Regions from separate parts of the Lysinibacillus sp. NPDC059133 genome, predicted to be linked through region 2. Evidence: predicted binding sites of a transcription regulator. Region 2 holds the regulator's gene; each other region holds the start of a gene.

Region 1 (3,815 bases), on a different contig from region 2:
CTTTGGTAAATGGAAGTTGGTGATTAAACCATCCACAACCGTAAATTCATATCCTGGATAAATGAAAATAGACGTCCAACCTTGTTCTGCTCGTACTTCGCCTCCATATTTAGAACCGATAGTTTCTAAAGTACGTGTAGAAGTTGTACCAACTGCAATCACTTTTCCACCATTACTCTTTACTCGGTTTATGATAGATGCGGTTTCTTCTGTTACACTATAAAATTCAGAATGCATTTCGTGATTTTCAATTGAATCTACACTTACAGGACGGAAAGTTCCCAGTCCCACATGTAAAGTGATAAATACAACTTCGACCCCTTTTGCTTTCACCTGCTCTAGTAATTCTTCTGTAAAATGCAGGCCAGCGGTTGGTGCTGCTGCTGAGCCGCGCTCTTTTGCATAAACGGTTTGGTAGCGATCCTTGTCCTCTAATTTTTCGCGAATATATGGAGGTAGTGGCATCTCACCAAGTTGCTCTAAAATTTCATAAAAAATTCCGTTATATTTAAACTCAAATGTACGTCCACCATGATCAAGCTCTCCTGTACAAGTAGCTGTCAGTAAGCCATCTCCAAATGTTACAACTGTGCCGACTTTTACACGCTTAGCTGGTTTAACAAGTGTTTCCCATTCATCCGTACCTGCCATTTGCTTTAATAGCAGTACCTCTATATGAGCACCTGTTTCCTCTTTTACACCCATTAAACGCGCTGGTAAGACTCTTGTATCATTTAACACAAGACAATCCCCAGCTTGTAGCTCATCTAAAATATGAGCAAAATGGTGATGCTCTACATTTGTTGAGCCTGGCGTCACTACCATTAATCGACTAGCTGTACGGTCCAAAAGTGGTGTTTGTGCAATAAGTTCTTCTGGCAATTCAAAATCAAAATCTTCTACACGCATGAAAATACTTCCTTCTTCTAGGTTTGTTGGGGATACTCATATCCAAAATGTTCGTAGGCTAAATGTGTTGCCACACGTCCACGTGGCGTCCGTTGTATAAAGCCGATTTGCATCAAATATGGCTCGTACACGTCCTCAATCGTAACGCGTTCTTCGCCAATAGACGCTGCCAACGTATCTAATCCTACTGGGCCACCGCGGAAGCGCTCAATCATATTGGTCACAAGTTTATGGTCAATATGGTCAAGCCCTCTAGGATCGACTTGTAATAGCTCCAGCGCTTGCTTAGCAAGTCCCTCCGTTATCATACCATCTCCAAGCACCTGTGCATAATCTCGTACTCGTTTTAGAAGACGGTTAGCAATACGGGGAGTACCACGCGAACGTGTTGCCATTTCAAGTGCTGCTACTTTTTCAATATCAACATCAAATAAATGCGCACTACGAACGACAATTTCTGCAAGTGAAGTATGATCATAATACTCCAATCTTAATAATACGCCAAAGCGATCCCTTAAAGGTGCTGATAATGCACCTGCTCTTGTTGTCGCACCAACGAGTGTAAATGGCGGTAAATCAAGTCGTACAGAACGCGCTTCAGGGCCTTTACCAACGACAATATCTAAACAAAAATCCTCCATGGCAGGATAAAGCACCTCTTCTATTGCACGAGGCAGGCGATGTATTTCATCGATAAATAGCACATCCCCTGGCTCCAGTGAGCTTAAAATAGCTGCTAAATCGCCAGGACGTTCGATTGCAGGACCGCTTGTCATGCGCACATTGACATTCATTTCATTAGCAATGACAGCAGCTAATGTAGTTTTACCAAGTCCAGGTGGTCCATATAACAGCACATGATCTAAACTTTCCTGACGAAGCTTTGCCGCTTCAATGAAAATTTGTAAATTCTCCTTTACCTTATGTTGACCAATGTATTGTGCTAATCTTTGTGGGCGTAAAGATAATTCAAACGGTTCATCATAGCTACCTGCCTCACTAGCCATCATACGTTCAGACATGTACTTCCCCCCCTTTCACTATTTTAACTTTAATAGCAATTGTAAAGCTTGTTTCATAAATGCATCTGTTGTTTCAAGCTTGTCGTTATCTTCGAGCTGTGGACGTATTTTTTCTAGTTCTTTTTCAGAATAACCAAGTGCCATTAAGGCAAGAATAGCTTCTTCAAGCTCATGTTTATATGGATTTACACCAAATAACGGTAGCTCATCTTCTGTACTAGGTAGCTCAATAGTCTCTAACAATCCGCCAAGTTTACCTTTTAAATCTAGAATCATTTGACGTGCCGTTTTCTTACCTACACCAGGAAACTTCACTAAAAACGATTCATCCTCTCGTTCAATGGCACTGATAACCTGTTGAGGATTCCCAGTAGCTAAAATAGCAAGTGCACCCTTCGGTCCAATTCCTGACACTAAAATAAGTTTACGAAACAGCTCTCGTTGGTCTAAATTTGGAAAGCCATATAACACTTGCGCGTCCTCACGTACATGCAAGTGTACAAATATTTGCTGTTCAAGTGCCGATGTCCGGAACGCAAATGGATTAGGTGTATTCAGTTGCCAGCCAATCCCTTGTTGTTCAAGGACGATATACTCAGGAGTTATACGCTTTACTTGTCCTTTTAAATAATCATACATTCTATATTCCCTCACAATCATCGTCTTCGATTATAGCATATTGCGAACGAATGCTCGACTATAAGAAATAACACAAGTAGTCGTTCACATACAAAAATGACCGCCGAAAGACGGTCATTTCTTTATCATTTTATCAATATCGTACCACAGTTTGGGCCAATATGTGAGAGCCCGTTTTGTAAATGGCACTAAATAATCTAAAAATACCAGCTGTTGATCTAATGGTAAATCTACTGCAAAAAGCCATTCACGTAATAGCTCATTTGGATATTTTAAACGATGTAGCTTTCTTTTATCTAATCGTTTCATCTCTGGTAGCTCTGCAAATATTTTACCAAGGTCATAATTTACAGCTGGCAGTACACGATGCAACCATAAAATATATTCATCATCCGCTTCTCCAAGGTGAGCCAAATCAAAATCGATTAAACGCAATTCTCCATCTGAGCACCATAAAAAATTATGATGTACGACATCTCCATGTAAAAGCGTTATTTCTTTTTCAGGTACATCTTCCTGCGCGATTAGCTGTAACGATTTCTCACTATAGTGTAAAATTTGATCCATTTCTTCTTTTGTTAAAAATGCACGAAATTCATTCCGTCTGCTTTTAAAACGCATATGACGCATTTGCCATTTTAAAAGCTGTGAATAGGTGTGCAAACCTGGTACACGCTGCCAAGTAATTTTTTTATGTGTATCATGTAACGTATTTAATAACTTAAGTGATTCCTTCCGATCTTTTTTACGAGCAAAATTAGCACTATGACTTCCTTCTTGCCAATCTTGCACGATTAAATACTCATCATTACTTTTCATTACAGGTAAGATCAACGAGGGTTCCAGATATCCAAGCTGTCGATGAATAACCCTCACCTTTTCTGCTATTTCTATCAGCTTTGCCCGTTTTACAAAATAATTATTAGATTGATATTTATACTTCCAAATATTCGGCTTTACTTCTTCAATGATATACGCTTTTTCACCATCGATAAGGCGTCATCCCGCCTGGGAAAAAGTGCGGTGACATCCATGGCCCTACTGACGAATACGGCATTGGGCAATGGGATGGGCATGGCGGCGGACATGGTGGTGGACATGGTGGTGGACTGCAACATGGATCCATTTGCCAATTTGGCATCATGACTGGTTGTGCATGACAACCACATGGCTGTTCCATTTCCGGCATCATTTCCGGCATCGGCTGAAATTCAGGCTTCATAGGGAAGAATGGAGATGTACTAG
Region 2 (3,815 bases):
CTATTATTTATTTCATTATTAGTCATTATTGTTGTATCGGATTTTGCGTATATGCTTATTCCTAATAAGGTACTACTATTCTTTTTGCCTTTGCTAGTTTTAGGGCGCGTCATATCGCCTTTGTCTCCGTGGTGGGACAGTATAGTTGGTGCTGTTGTAGGATTTGGCATATTATATTGTATAGCTATCCTATCAAGAGGTGGAATGGGTGGAGGCGATATTAAATTATTCTTTTTACTTGGTCTTGTACTTGGGACAATACATGCACTTCTGACGCTATTTATAGCCGCTGTGATTGGCATGATTGTTGGAATAGTTGTGTTAAAAGTACGCGGACAGGGAAGAAAAACGCCTATACCATTCGGGCCGTCTATTGCTCTAGCGGCTATTATTATCTATTTCTATGGGGATGCGTTGATGGATTGGTATCTCGGGTTTTGGTAATTAATCAGGGGTGCCCTCAATGGTTCATCGTCTTCATCAATCAGGCTTTTTCAGGCAGAGTTAATGCGAGATCAATCTTGTAGATCATGGAGGGGATAAGATGAAACCAATTATCGGTATAACAGCCTTTGTAGAGGATGATTTGTCCTCAAGATTAAATGCCGCCTACAGCAAAAGTATAATTGAGGCTGGGGGTGTTCCACTAATAATTCCGCTTGGAGTGGAAGAGGATGTAGCACAAATTTTATCGTTGACGGACGGATTATTACTATCGGGCGGACATGATGTACATCCATTTCTTTTTGGTGCAGAACCTACACCAAAATTAGGGAAGGTTCATCCAGAAAGGGATTCCGTAGAACTTTCCTTAATTGAAGCCGCCTTTATTCGGAAAATGCCGATTTTCGGAATTTGTCGAGGGATTCAAATGCTAAATGTTGCGTTTGGAGGCACGGTCTATCAAGATATTGAGAGCGAGTATCACAGTCGGAAATTAATAAAGCACATGCAACAAGCGGCACGGGGCGTTACTACACATCATGTTCATCTAACACCTGATACATTATTAACAACGATGATCGAGGAAGAAAAAATTGCGGTGAATTCATTTCATCATCAGGCAATAAACGTAGTAGCAGAAAAATTGAAAGTGGTAGCCAAATCAAGTGATGGTATCATTGAAGCGGTAGTACACGAAGATTTACCATTTTGTCTAGCAGTACAGTGGCATCCTGAGGAGCTAGCCATTGCAGGAGATGAAGTATCCAAGAAATTATTTACTGCATTTGTAAAGGCAAGTTTGAAGTTTAAGATAGAGGCATAAAACTTGATAAGCGTTTAATGGCATAGATTTTTTTACCTAAGGGCAAGATAACCTTGGTGATAAACATGAAAAAATAGAGTTAGTGTATATAAGTTGATTGGAGTGGAGGCTGGGCGACTCCTTGGGGATTAGCGGCTCATCGGACGCCCCCAGGAAAGCGCCCAGCCGGAACGGAAATCAACCCACGTTATGGAGATGAGCTGATTTAAGTAACTAAAGGCTTTGCTAGGTGTAGAAATCCATTTTAAAGTGGGTTTTTTTAATGTTTAAAATAACACTCAAAAAATAAGAAAAAGAGGTATATGCCCATTTGTGAACATAAAATCCTCTTTTTATACTGTACTATTGAGATACTTTTAATGTACACGACGATAAAGACCTACAACATGTCCCAAAATAGAAACTTGGTCTACGATAATTGGCTCCATTGTTGCGTTTTCAGGCTGTAAACGGAAATGACTTTTTTCCTTAAAGAAACGCTTTACAGTTGCCTCATTCTCTTCAGTCATTGCTACGACAATATCACCATTATCAGCAGTTGCTTTTTGTTTAACAATCACTAAATCTCCGTCTAAAATGCCAGCTTCAATCATTGATTCACCCATAATTTCTAGCATAAATAACTGATCTTCACTTGTACCATAAATATCTGGTAGTGGGAAATATTCATCGATATTTTCAACAGCAGTTATCGGAGAACCTGCAGTAACCTTCCCAACAAGTGGGACATGTATAACATGTTGCTTTTGAATAGAATCCTCTGGCTCTAGAATTTCAATGGCACGTGGCTTAGTTGGGTCGCGTCGAATCAAGCCTTTTTGCTCTAAACGAGCTAAATGTCCATGAACTGTAGAGCTTGAAGCAAGTCCAACTGCTTCACCAATCTCACGTACAGATGGTGGATACCCCTTTGTGCGCACCTCTTCTTTAATGAAATCTAAAATGGCCTCTTGTCTTTTCGAAACTTTTTTCATGATTGCTCACCTCTTTTTTCTAATCATTCTACTTATTAGTAGTATAGCAGAATGCGAACACTTAAGCAAACATAGGTTCGAAAAGTGTTTGACAAAAACGTTTGTTCGCATTATTATAAGAACGTATATTCCGAACAAACATTCTCGAAAGGGGTTATAAACATGAACTGGTTTAAAAAAAATCCACATATTACAACTTTATTAGGAGCTTGTCTACTATTTACAGCATATCTTTTTATAACAGACCCAGGCGAGGTTACATACGCTGAAATTGAAATCGAACATGGTGATAGCTTATGGTCGTTAGCCGAACAATACCGTGGTAAAATGAAGTCGGATGAATGGATTAAGCTTGTTAAGGCAGAAAATGAATTATCGAACGTACGAATTATTGCAGGTAAATCTCTAGTGATTCCAGTAGTGGGTGACGACCAACCAAACCCTATAAATTCAATTGAAATTGCGAGAAATGTAAAATGATAACTAAACAACAATCGGCTGTTGTCTATTGCCGTGTGAGTACAGAAAAAGAGACACAAAGCTCCTCGTTAGAGCGTCAGGAGGAGGAGCTAGTACGCTATGCTAAAGAGCAGGGTTACGAAGTGAAGCGTGTTTTTAAGGATAAGCATAGCGGCTATGATGTGGAACGAGAAGGTTTACTAGAAATGCTTGATTTCATAAAAGAAAAAGAAGTTACAGCATTATTTGTGCAGGATGAGACACGCTTAGGACGTGGAAATGCTCGAATGGCCGTGTTGCATTTATTGCAGAAAACTGAAACGAATGTTTTCTCTATGCGAGACGCGGGACCTGTACAATTAAATGAAATGGATACGATGCTCCTAGAAATTTTAGCAATTGTAGAGGAGTACCAGCGCAGAATCCATAATGCTAAAATACGTCGTGGCATGCGTCGTGCTGTTGAAAATGGCTATCGCCCTGAAAACAATTTATCTAATCGAGGGAATCCAAACGGTCAAGAACGCAAGGATGTACCTGTAGAGGAAATTGTAAATCTTCGTAATCGAGGTTTTACCTTTGAGGAAATCGCTTTAACACTTAGAGGTCTTGGCTTTGAGGTAAGTAAAGCTACTGTACATCGGAGATATCGGGAGCATCAAGAGGAAAGATTGCAAAAATAAAGTGACGTTTAATCAGTGGGAGTTTTGTCGTCCCGCTGATTTTTTTATTGTTAAGGAAATTATAAATCTTATACGAGGAGGAAGCTTGGTGGAATTCAATAATCGGGAATTATTAAACGCATTTTACAAGATTATTTCAGTGGTTTTTGGGAAATTCATCAAGAGAAGTCTCCCAGATCCTATCGGAAAGATATTGGGGAAACGATTCAAAAAACGATTCGATGTGGTTCAAGAAGTCTAGGCTATATTCATTACGAATGCTGGGGTTGTTCTGGTGATGCCAAATTAGTATTTATTTCTCTTGTAAAAGTTGATTTTGCAATAAATGTGGAAAGAAGTATACAGATGATTGGTCAGATAAACAACAGGAATTAGTGTTCAATGTGTCTCATAGTCGTATGGTATTTACGATTCCAGAGGAGCTTCGAAATG
Region 3 (3,815 bases), on a different contig from region 2:
TCTGTCAAGGATAGTCGGGCATCTGTTCGCCCTCCTAAGAAAAAAAGTCAGTCATATCCATTAGGAGAATTAATTACCTATTACTTTTTACACTAACGCTTATTTTAACTTTTTACATTTATGCTAGAAGCAGTACTTAGGAATTATTTTTACAAAACTATTGAAGCTTCCCCATTTCTCTTTATGGCCCACAACTTTTGGTGATGAGCTAAGTGAATGAATATCCTAATTAATATTATAAAACCACATTCCCCAGTATGTGTAAATAAAAAAATGCATTGTTCTCACTATAAAGAGTGGGAACAATGCATTTATATTATTTATCTTCAAGAAGAAGCTTTAATTCCTCATCCATATCTTCCTCTTCATCATGCGCAGCAATTGTGTAAGATGAAGATGCAATACCGTAAGAAGCACGGATTTTATTTGCGATGTCGTCAAGTACTGCTGGATTTTCTTTTAAATACTGTTTAGCATTTTCACGACCTTGACCTAGGCGCTCATCACCGTAAGCGTACCAAGAACCACTTTTTTGAACGATGTCTAGTTCAACACCTAAATCGACTGTTTCGCCCTCTTTTGAAATTCCTTCACCGTACATAATATCAACTTCAGCTGTACGGAATGGTGGTGCTACTTTGTTTTTCACAATTTTAATTTTTGTACGGTTACCCATAATGTCATTGCCTTGTTTAATAGCTTCTGCACGACGTACTTCTAAGCGAACGGAGCTATAGAATTTAAGTGCACGTCCACCAGGTGTTGTTTCTGGGTTTCCGAACATAACACCAATTTTTTCACGTATTTGGTTAATGAAAATAGCAATCGTTTTTGATTTATTAATAGCACCTGAAAGCTTACGTAAGGCCTGAGACATTAAACGCGCTTGTAAACCAACATGCGAATCACCCATATCTCCTTCGATTTCCGCTTTCGGAACTAATGCTGCTACTGAGTCAATAACGATGATATCGATAGCACCACTACGTACTAATGCTTCTGCGATTTCAAGCGCCTGTTCTCCTGTATCTGGTTGAGATAATAAAAGCTCATCAATATCGACGCCCAATTTTTGTGCATAGATTGGATCTAACGCATGCTCAGCATCGATAAACGCTGCTTGTCCACCATTTGCCTGCACCTCTGCAATGGCATGAAGAGCAACCGTTGTTTTACCTGATGATTCAGGACCGTATACTTCAATAATACGTCCACGTGGATAACCACCTACACCTAATGCAGCATCAAGTGCTAGCGAACCACTTGAAGATGTAGCGATTTCTAAATCGGTCTTTTCGCCAAGTTTCATGATAGAACCTTTGCCGAAATTCTTTTCAATTTGTTTTAACGCCTGTTCTAAGGCAGCTTTACGATCACTCATTCATTTTCCTCCTTCGAAAACTGTTCACTGTTTTTCTCTATCTCTACTATACTTGTTTTTAAGAGAAGACGCAAGAAAAAAGCGAACATTTATTCGTTTTTCTTCAAAATAAAAATTTGGGTAACTTTCCATTACCCAAATTTCTATTTTTAACTATATTATGGATCATCACCAAAACGTGTGGTTGATTTCCGTTCCGACTGGGCACTTTGTTGCTGTCGCTTCGCTTTCGCACAGTTAAAACATTGTTGCTGTCGCTTCGCTTTCGCACAGTTAAAACATTGTTGCTGTCGCTTCGCTTTCGCACAGCCTCCACTCCAATGAACTTATTTACATAGTAGACGTTTTAACAAAAGTCATCTACAACTTTTGGTGATGAACCTATATTATGCCGAGTCATAATTGATTAACGTTTTTTAAAGCCTCTTTCTTCTAAAAGCTGCATTAAATAATGACAAGTAAATTTCGCCGCGCGAAGTCGATTTGTATTACGCATGCCCGATAAATGAAGTAAATACGTGATCGGTGTCTCAACGCCAATTGCAATACCAATCCAAACCGTCCCCACTGGTTGATGATCATGGGCTGTAGGACCTGCCGCACCTGTTAATCCAATACCAATATCGGTATCAAACTTTTTACGTACAGCACTAGCCATAGCCGCTGCACACTCACTGCTTACAATCCCATGTGTAGTTAATAATTCTTTAGAAATACCGAGCTGCTTTATCTTAGCCTCTTCTGTATACGTAACAACGCCACCAACAAGGGCATCCCCTACACCTGGTATTTCTGCAAGCTCTGACTGAAATAATCCCGCTGTTAAACTTTCTGCCGCAGAAATTGTTAACTTATTATCTAGTAACATTTCTACTGTTTTAGAGGCAAGAGAATCATCATCTATACCATATTGATAGTTCCCAACAACCGCTTGGATCTCTGCTACTTTTGCGGCAATAAGGTGCTGCGCTTCTTGCTCCGTTTCTGCTTTGGCAGTTACACGCAATGTAACCTCACCATCAGAAGCAAGTGGAGCAACAGTTGGGTTTGTTTGCGAATCTAAAATATCTTGGATACGTACCTCAAGCTCCGCCTCTCCAATGCCATAAAAACGCATAACATGCGAAAGTATAACCCCTCCAGCATTTAACATCGCACCAAGTTTTGGTTTTGCTTCATACTGGAACATTGGCTCAAGCTCTTTTGGTGGCCCTGGAAGCAAAATATACGTACGCCCATCCTTTGTTACTATCATGCCAGGTGCCATGCCGTGATGATTTGCAAGCCCCTCACTACCTGCTAATATTAAAGCCTGTTTACGATTATTATCCGTCATTGGACGTCCTCGTTTTGCAAAAAATTGCTCAATATTGGCCAGTGCGATCTCATCAAATTCGAGTGTAACGCCAAGATGACGCGCAATCGTTTCCTTTGTTAAATCATCCTTTGTAGGTCCAAGCCCACCAGAGAAAATGAGTAAATCAGCACGAGCCTCTGCAATGGAAATAGCTTCTTCTAAACGTTGTGCATTATCTCCAACAACAGTGTGATAATACACATTTATCCCTAATTCGGACAACTGACTAGAAATAAATCTTGCATTTGTGTTCGAAATCTGACCAAGCAATAACTCTGAGCCAACTGCAAGAATTTCAGCATTCATGATCCTCAAGACCTCTCTTATTTAGAATCAAGTAAGACACGTCGATTTAGATAGAAATAATCCCATCCAGACCACAGTGTAAAGAACAATGCGATATATAGCATAATTGTATCAAATGGAATACCAATAAGTGTAAAGATTGTATTGTGTAATAGTGCTGCTCCGATGGCCATAATTTGAGCCCACGTTTTAATTTTACCAAGCTGGTTCGCTGCAACAACTTCTCCTTCACCTGCCAATATTAAACGAAGGCCAGTTACTGCAAACTCACGGCTAATAATAATAATAATGATCCATGCAGGCGCCATTGTAAGCTCTACCATTAAAATAAAAGCTGCTGAAACTAGTAATTTGTCAGCAAGTGGGTCTAAAAACTTACCAAATGTTGTCACAAGATTATACTTACGTGCGTAAAAACCATCTACCCAATCAGTCGCTGAAGCAAAAATAAAAATGAGTGCACCTACAAAATGATGAACAGGCATATCCGCACCGAATAGTGACATTGTCCCCCAGCCAAAATCAAACATCATAACAATAACAAAGAACGGAATAAGTAAGATTCGAGAGATGGTAATTTTATTTGGAATGTTCATTTTTCTAACACCTTTCATGATGAAAGAAAGTAGTCATCACTAGATGACTACTATTCTTTATTGAAATTGATGACGATGTTTTGCGTTACAGCTTGCTGTGCATACGTTAAAGACTCGTCATTAATGTATACCTTGGCTTGCGTTGAATTACCTAAGCGGATACGAGCGTAATTTT
Region 4 (3,815 bases), on a different contig from region 2:
TTATTATGATGAATTAGGAAATTCAGGTCCTATGTTTTATTCTCACACTCATCAAAGTGGCATGTTTTTATTACAAATGAATGGTGATATGGAAGATCATGAATTTGCTAAGTATGCCGCTTCACTTGAAACAGCTGTAAAAGGTTCTACAAACATTGAAATCAAAGAAGAAAGCAAAGCAAATAAAGCAGATAATTTAACAGAAGCAAATGTTGGTGAGGTAGTGAAAAATGATTTTGCAGGTACATATACAATCACTGATCTATTTGAAGCACCAACTGAAAAACATAAAAGTGCTGATGTTGAATTTTCAATCGATGGAATGAAAACAGCTAAACTAGTTGCAGAAAATCCTGAACTAATTGAAACTGCTGCTGAAACAAATGTACTTATCCTATCTATAACAGGAGAAAATTTATCCGACGATACTGTTGATTTCCACCCAAGCACATCTAAAATGATCACTGATACAAAGCGTCAAATTGATTCAAATGTAATGATTTCCCATTTTGAATCTGAATTTATTGGTAAAGTAATTCAAAAAGGTGAGGTTATTTTTGATTTAGGAGAAGAAGGTTTAGAAGGTGTCAAAGAATTAAAATTTGTATTTGATAGTACTTCAAAAGATAACAGATTTGTTGGAGAAAAAGTAACAGTAGTTGTACCAGTAAATAAAAAATAAGTTACTCAAAGGAGGTTAACCCCTCCTGCTCCAAATAATATCACGTATAAAAAAGTGCTTAGACGATTTGGTTATACAAATATTGCTTTATTAATTCCCAGTACAATCATAATAATTAGAATCCATCAACTTTAGATTATGTATTAATTGCGCTGTACGGAATCGCAATCTTAATTCACATCATAAGACTTACTCTATTTATGTTAAAGCGAGGTGAGTAAATGGAATACAAATTTGGATCAACTGAGGAACTTCTAGAATTTTTGAATGAAGAATTGCTATCTGCAGCAGAAGCATCGCATCTGAGGTATTGGAAATATCGAAAGTTAGGCTGGGGAAATTAGTAAAAGACGGAAAGTTACTAGCGAATGCGTTTATTACTTAAATATACACGACGTTGTACTTCAATAAAGACTGGATCATTCGTACCACCACTTGCTTTAGGTAGTGTTGCCTCAATACCATACATAGCTGTTTTAGCCCCAATGTAACTGTTGTTGTCGACATTTGCTACTGGCTGCCTAGCTTTCTCAATCGTTTCAACCATCCAACGATAATTCTCAATCCACTGATGTAAATTCTCTTTTTTAACTGTCGTTTGCCCTTTTAACATAGTTTTGCCCTCCTATGTGTTATAATGCTGTTATCTGACTAGCCTAAATAGAAGGGCATAAACCAATTCTTAGCTGTAGCGTGTGCAAACGCTGCGGCTTTTTTATGTTATAATCTGGTTAAAAAGGAGTTGTTTCTAATGTACGAATATAAGTTTGTAAAAATTGAGTTTAAAAAAATAACAGGCAGACCTACCGAAGATTATCGAGAAGTAATTAAAAATCACGCAAAAGAAGGTTGGAGATTTATTCAAATCTTAACTCCTGATTTCACTTCTGCACCTGGGTTAGGTACTTACCATGAACTAATTTTCGAAAGACCACAAAATACATAAATCTATTTTTCAGGCTATAAACTATACAAACATAGCTACCACGTCATATTAATAGTAATGTAAAGCTAATTTAGCCTTACACCTCCGAATTTTGTTACTAAGGGTCACTCCTATCCCAAGTGACCCTTTTTTATTGTCTTATCTCACAAAAAAATATTTTTTAATACCTGTAGCTGAATGGTTTAACACCCCACTCCTTCTCTACAGCTAACATATTATATATTGTAGAAAGGAGGGATACTTTATGGGATACTATGGAAATGTTGGTGGCATAAATGAAGGTTGCTATTACGGTGGCGGTAATCGTAATGGTTCATCATTTGCCTTAATTGTTGTTCTATTTATACTTCTAATTATTATCGGCGCTACTTTCATGCATAGAGAGTATTAACATTTTTCCGATTTAAGGGTCGCCCTCCCAGCATGGTGACCCTTTAATAGATTCGTTCCTGAAAATGTTCAGCAAATTAATTAATACACAACATGTACATTGCCATCCTCACTGATTTTTACAGGCTGACCATCTACATCATCAAAATATGTCATTCCAAAACCTTCGATATATTCGCAATCACCATAGTTGTATTTGTCCCCATATCGCTTTTTACTAACTTTCGCAACTTAAAGGCTCGTTATATTGTTTGTTCAATCTCCTCTAGTTCCCATTCCGTTAATTCTCGCTTTTTGTCGTGAAATTGCTCTTCTTTCCATTCTCGAATCTTCACTAAATGTTCAGGCAACGTCATCGCTGTCCACTTCATATTTCCACGATCTTTTAACATAACAATCACTCTCCTCTCGCTAATCAGGAACGTACGTTTGTATACGTGTTAGAACCGTCGTTTGGTTTTGGCAAGAAAAAATTATGGGAATAGAAAAAGACCAGCCCGGCTAAATTAGCTTTGCTAGTCTCTTAATATATGCTGTGTTTTCAACTTCTGTTTAATGCATAGTCCAATTTAACCACTTTTTTCTCTCATCTATCCTATTAAGGATTTCTTATAAAGTATACCTCTAATTATCAAATATACGAATAATACATAGTAAAAAAAGCCCAGGTACTTAATAAAAATTCATTCCATACAAGATTCAGAAATACATACATTAATTTTTTAAATTTTGCTATTGCTACTTCCAACTTTTCAACGTGAGTTTGTCTTTCATTATCGGATGATGAATATTGGAATGCATTAACCTCATTTCTTACATTTGAGTTTAACTCTATAAATTCATTTTTATCTACTTGATTATATAATAAAGCACTCTCAGAACCTGAATGATTTTCCATTAAACTTCATTGTTATTGTTAGCCATGTACTCACTCTCCTATCAGGCTATTACTCCACCCATCAAACGCCAGTTTATTTGCATAAATACGCTCTACTGTTGCGATTGGACCATGCCAAAAAATTTCGGGGTTCGATGCCTGCTATTAATACGTAGAGTGTGTAAAGGTCCTCCACATGCTTGATGACTAGCTTTGGTGGTGTTGTTTTTTGGGGGATTTTTTCGTTTGTTTGTGTAAAGCTTGAGAAATTCATTCGATTCACTCAATAATCCAACAATCAAATTGGCATAAAGTTGGATTGTATCTGTTAATGGATAATGGTACATTTCTAAAAATTCATCAAAGGATAATCCAAGATTTTTATTGGCGCCAATTGCAGCTAGATAAATAACAGCAATTAATTTTTGCTCATCAAAAGCATTCAATAACTCAAAGGAAGCTTCTTCATCGGATTGAGTAATAAGTGTTTCAAGTCCCTTTATTTTCAGTAAATCCTCAAATAAACTCGATTCTAATAGGCCTGTATCATAACCTTTTTTCACGGCAGCGTTCGTTAAAAAGGCTGGGTGTACTTTCGAGTTAATAAATCGCTTTTCAAATTCACCGTCAACTTCTACAACTTCTACTTCTTTTAACTCGACCTTTTGAATTTTCATGTGATTCTCCTCCATCTATTCAAAAATAAAAACACCTCCAATTCGGAGGCGTTGGTTTGGAATAAAGTTTGATTAAAAGTAATTCTAAAAACATTTTTTATAGTAAATGAAAAGAAAGCATATTATAAATAAAGATTAATCAACATGCTTTTTTTGGTAATTTAGTATTAAATTTTCATAATAAATTTGACGATTTTTTAGTAGCTCTTATTCAACTAAAGCACCCGTTAATTGAATAACAAT

The links. The regulator LexA, encoded in region 2, represses DNA repair genes until DNA is damaged. The targets are predictions, from matches to a motif close to CGAACATATGTTCG.
Region 1: ruvA (Holliday junction branch migration protein RuvA) is a predicted target of LexA. The motif match lies at 2,614-2,627, and genes of this name have one in related genera.
Region 3: recA (recombinase RecA) is a predicted target of LexA. The motif match lies at 1,464-1,477, and genes of this name have one in related genera.
Region 4: ACFXN8_RS21215 (YolD-like family protein) is a predicted target of LexA. The motif match lies at 2,437-2,450, and genes of this name have one in related genera.

The regions. Positions count from the first base shown of each region.
Region 1 covers NZ_JBHZDH010000019.1:66,281-70,095, forward strand. The annotation lists gene queA (tRNA preQ1(34) S-adenosylmethionine ribosyltransferase-isomerase QueA) at 1-909, opposite strand, end outside; gene ruvB (Holliday junction branch migration DNA helicase RuvB) at 927-1,931, opposite strand; gene ruvA (Holliday junction branch migration protein RuvA) at 1,950-2,570, opposite strand; gene ACFXN8_RS12495 (phosphotransferase) at 2,685-3,563, opposite strand; gene ACFXN8_RS12500 (LysM peptidoglycan-binding domain-containing protein) at 3,553-3,815, opposite strand, start outside.
Region 2 covers NZ_JBHZDH010000049.1:6,602-10,416, reverse strand. The annotation lists gene ACFXN8_RS20385 (prepilin peptidase) at 1-444, shown strand, start outside; gene ACFXN8_RS20380 (gamma-glutamyl-gamma-aminobutyrate hydrolase family protein) at 545-1,267, shown strand; gene lexA (transcriptional repressor LexA) at 1,624-2,241, opposite strand; gene yneA (cell division suppressor protein YneA) at 2,404-2,721, shown strand; gene ACFXN8_RS20365 (YneB family resolvase-like protein) at 2,718-3,383, shown strand; partial or broken gene ACFXN8_RS20360 (hypothetical protein) at 3,743-3,815, shown strand, end outside.
Region 3 covers NZ_JBHZDH010000035.1:11,762-15,576, forward strand. The annotation lists gene recA (recombinase RecA) at 317-1,381, opposite strand; gene ACFXN8_RS17220 (competence/damage-inducible protein A) at 1,788-3,044, opposite strand; gene pgsA (CDP-diacylglycerol--glycerol-3-phosphate 3-phosphatidyltransferase) at 3,062-3,640, opposite strand; gene ACFXN8_RS17230 (helix-turn-helix domain-containing protein) at 3,691-3,815, opposite strand, start outside.
Region 4 covers NZ_JBHZDH010000053.1:1,565-5,379, forward strand. The annotation lists gene ACFXN8_RS21190 (LptM family lipoprotein) at 1-682, shown strand, start outside; gene ACFXN8_RS21195 (hypothetical protein) at 904-1,026, shown strand; gene ACFXN8_RS21200 (hypothetical protein) at 1,044-1,295, opposite strand; gene ACFXN8_RS21205 (DUF4177 domain-containing protein) at 1,434-1,628, shown strand; gene ACFXN8_RS21210 (YjcZ family sporulation protein) at 1,873-2,019, shown strand; gene ACFXN8_RS21215 (YolD-like family protein) at 2,261-2,410, opposite strand; gene ACFXN8_RS21220 (hypothetical protein) at 3,009-3,572, opposite strand; gene ACFXN8_RS21225 (NUDIX hydrolase) at 3,800-3,815, opposite strand, start outside.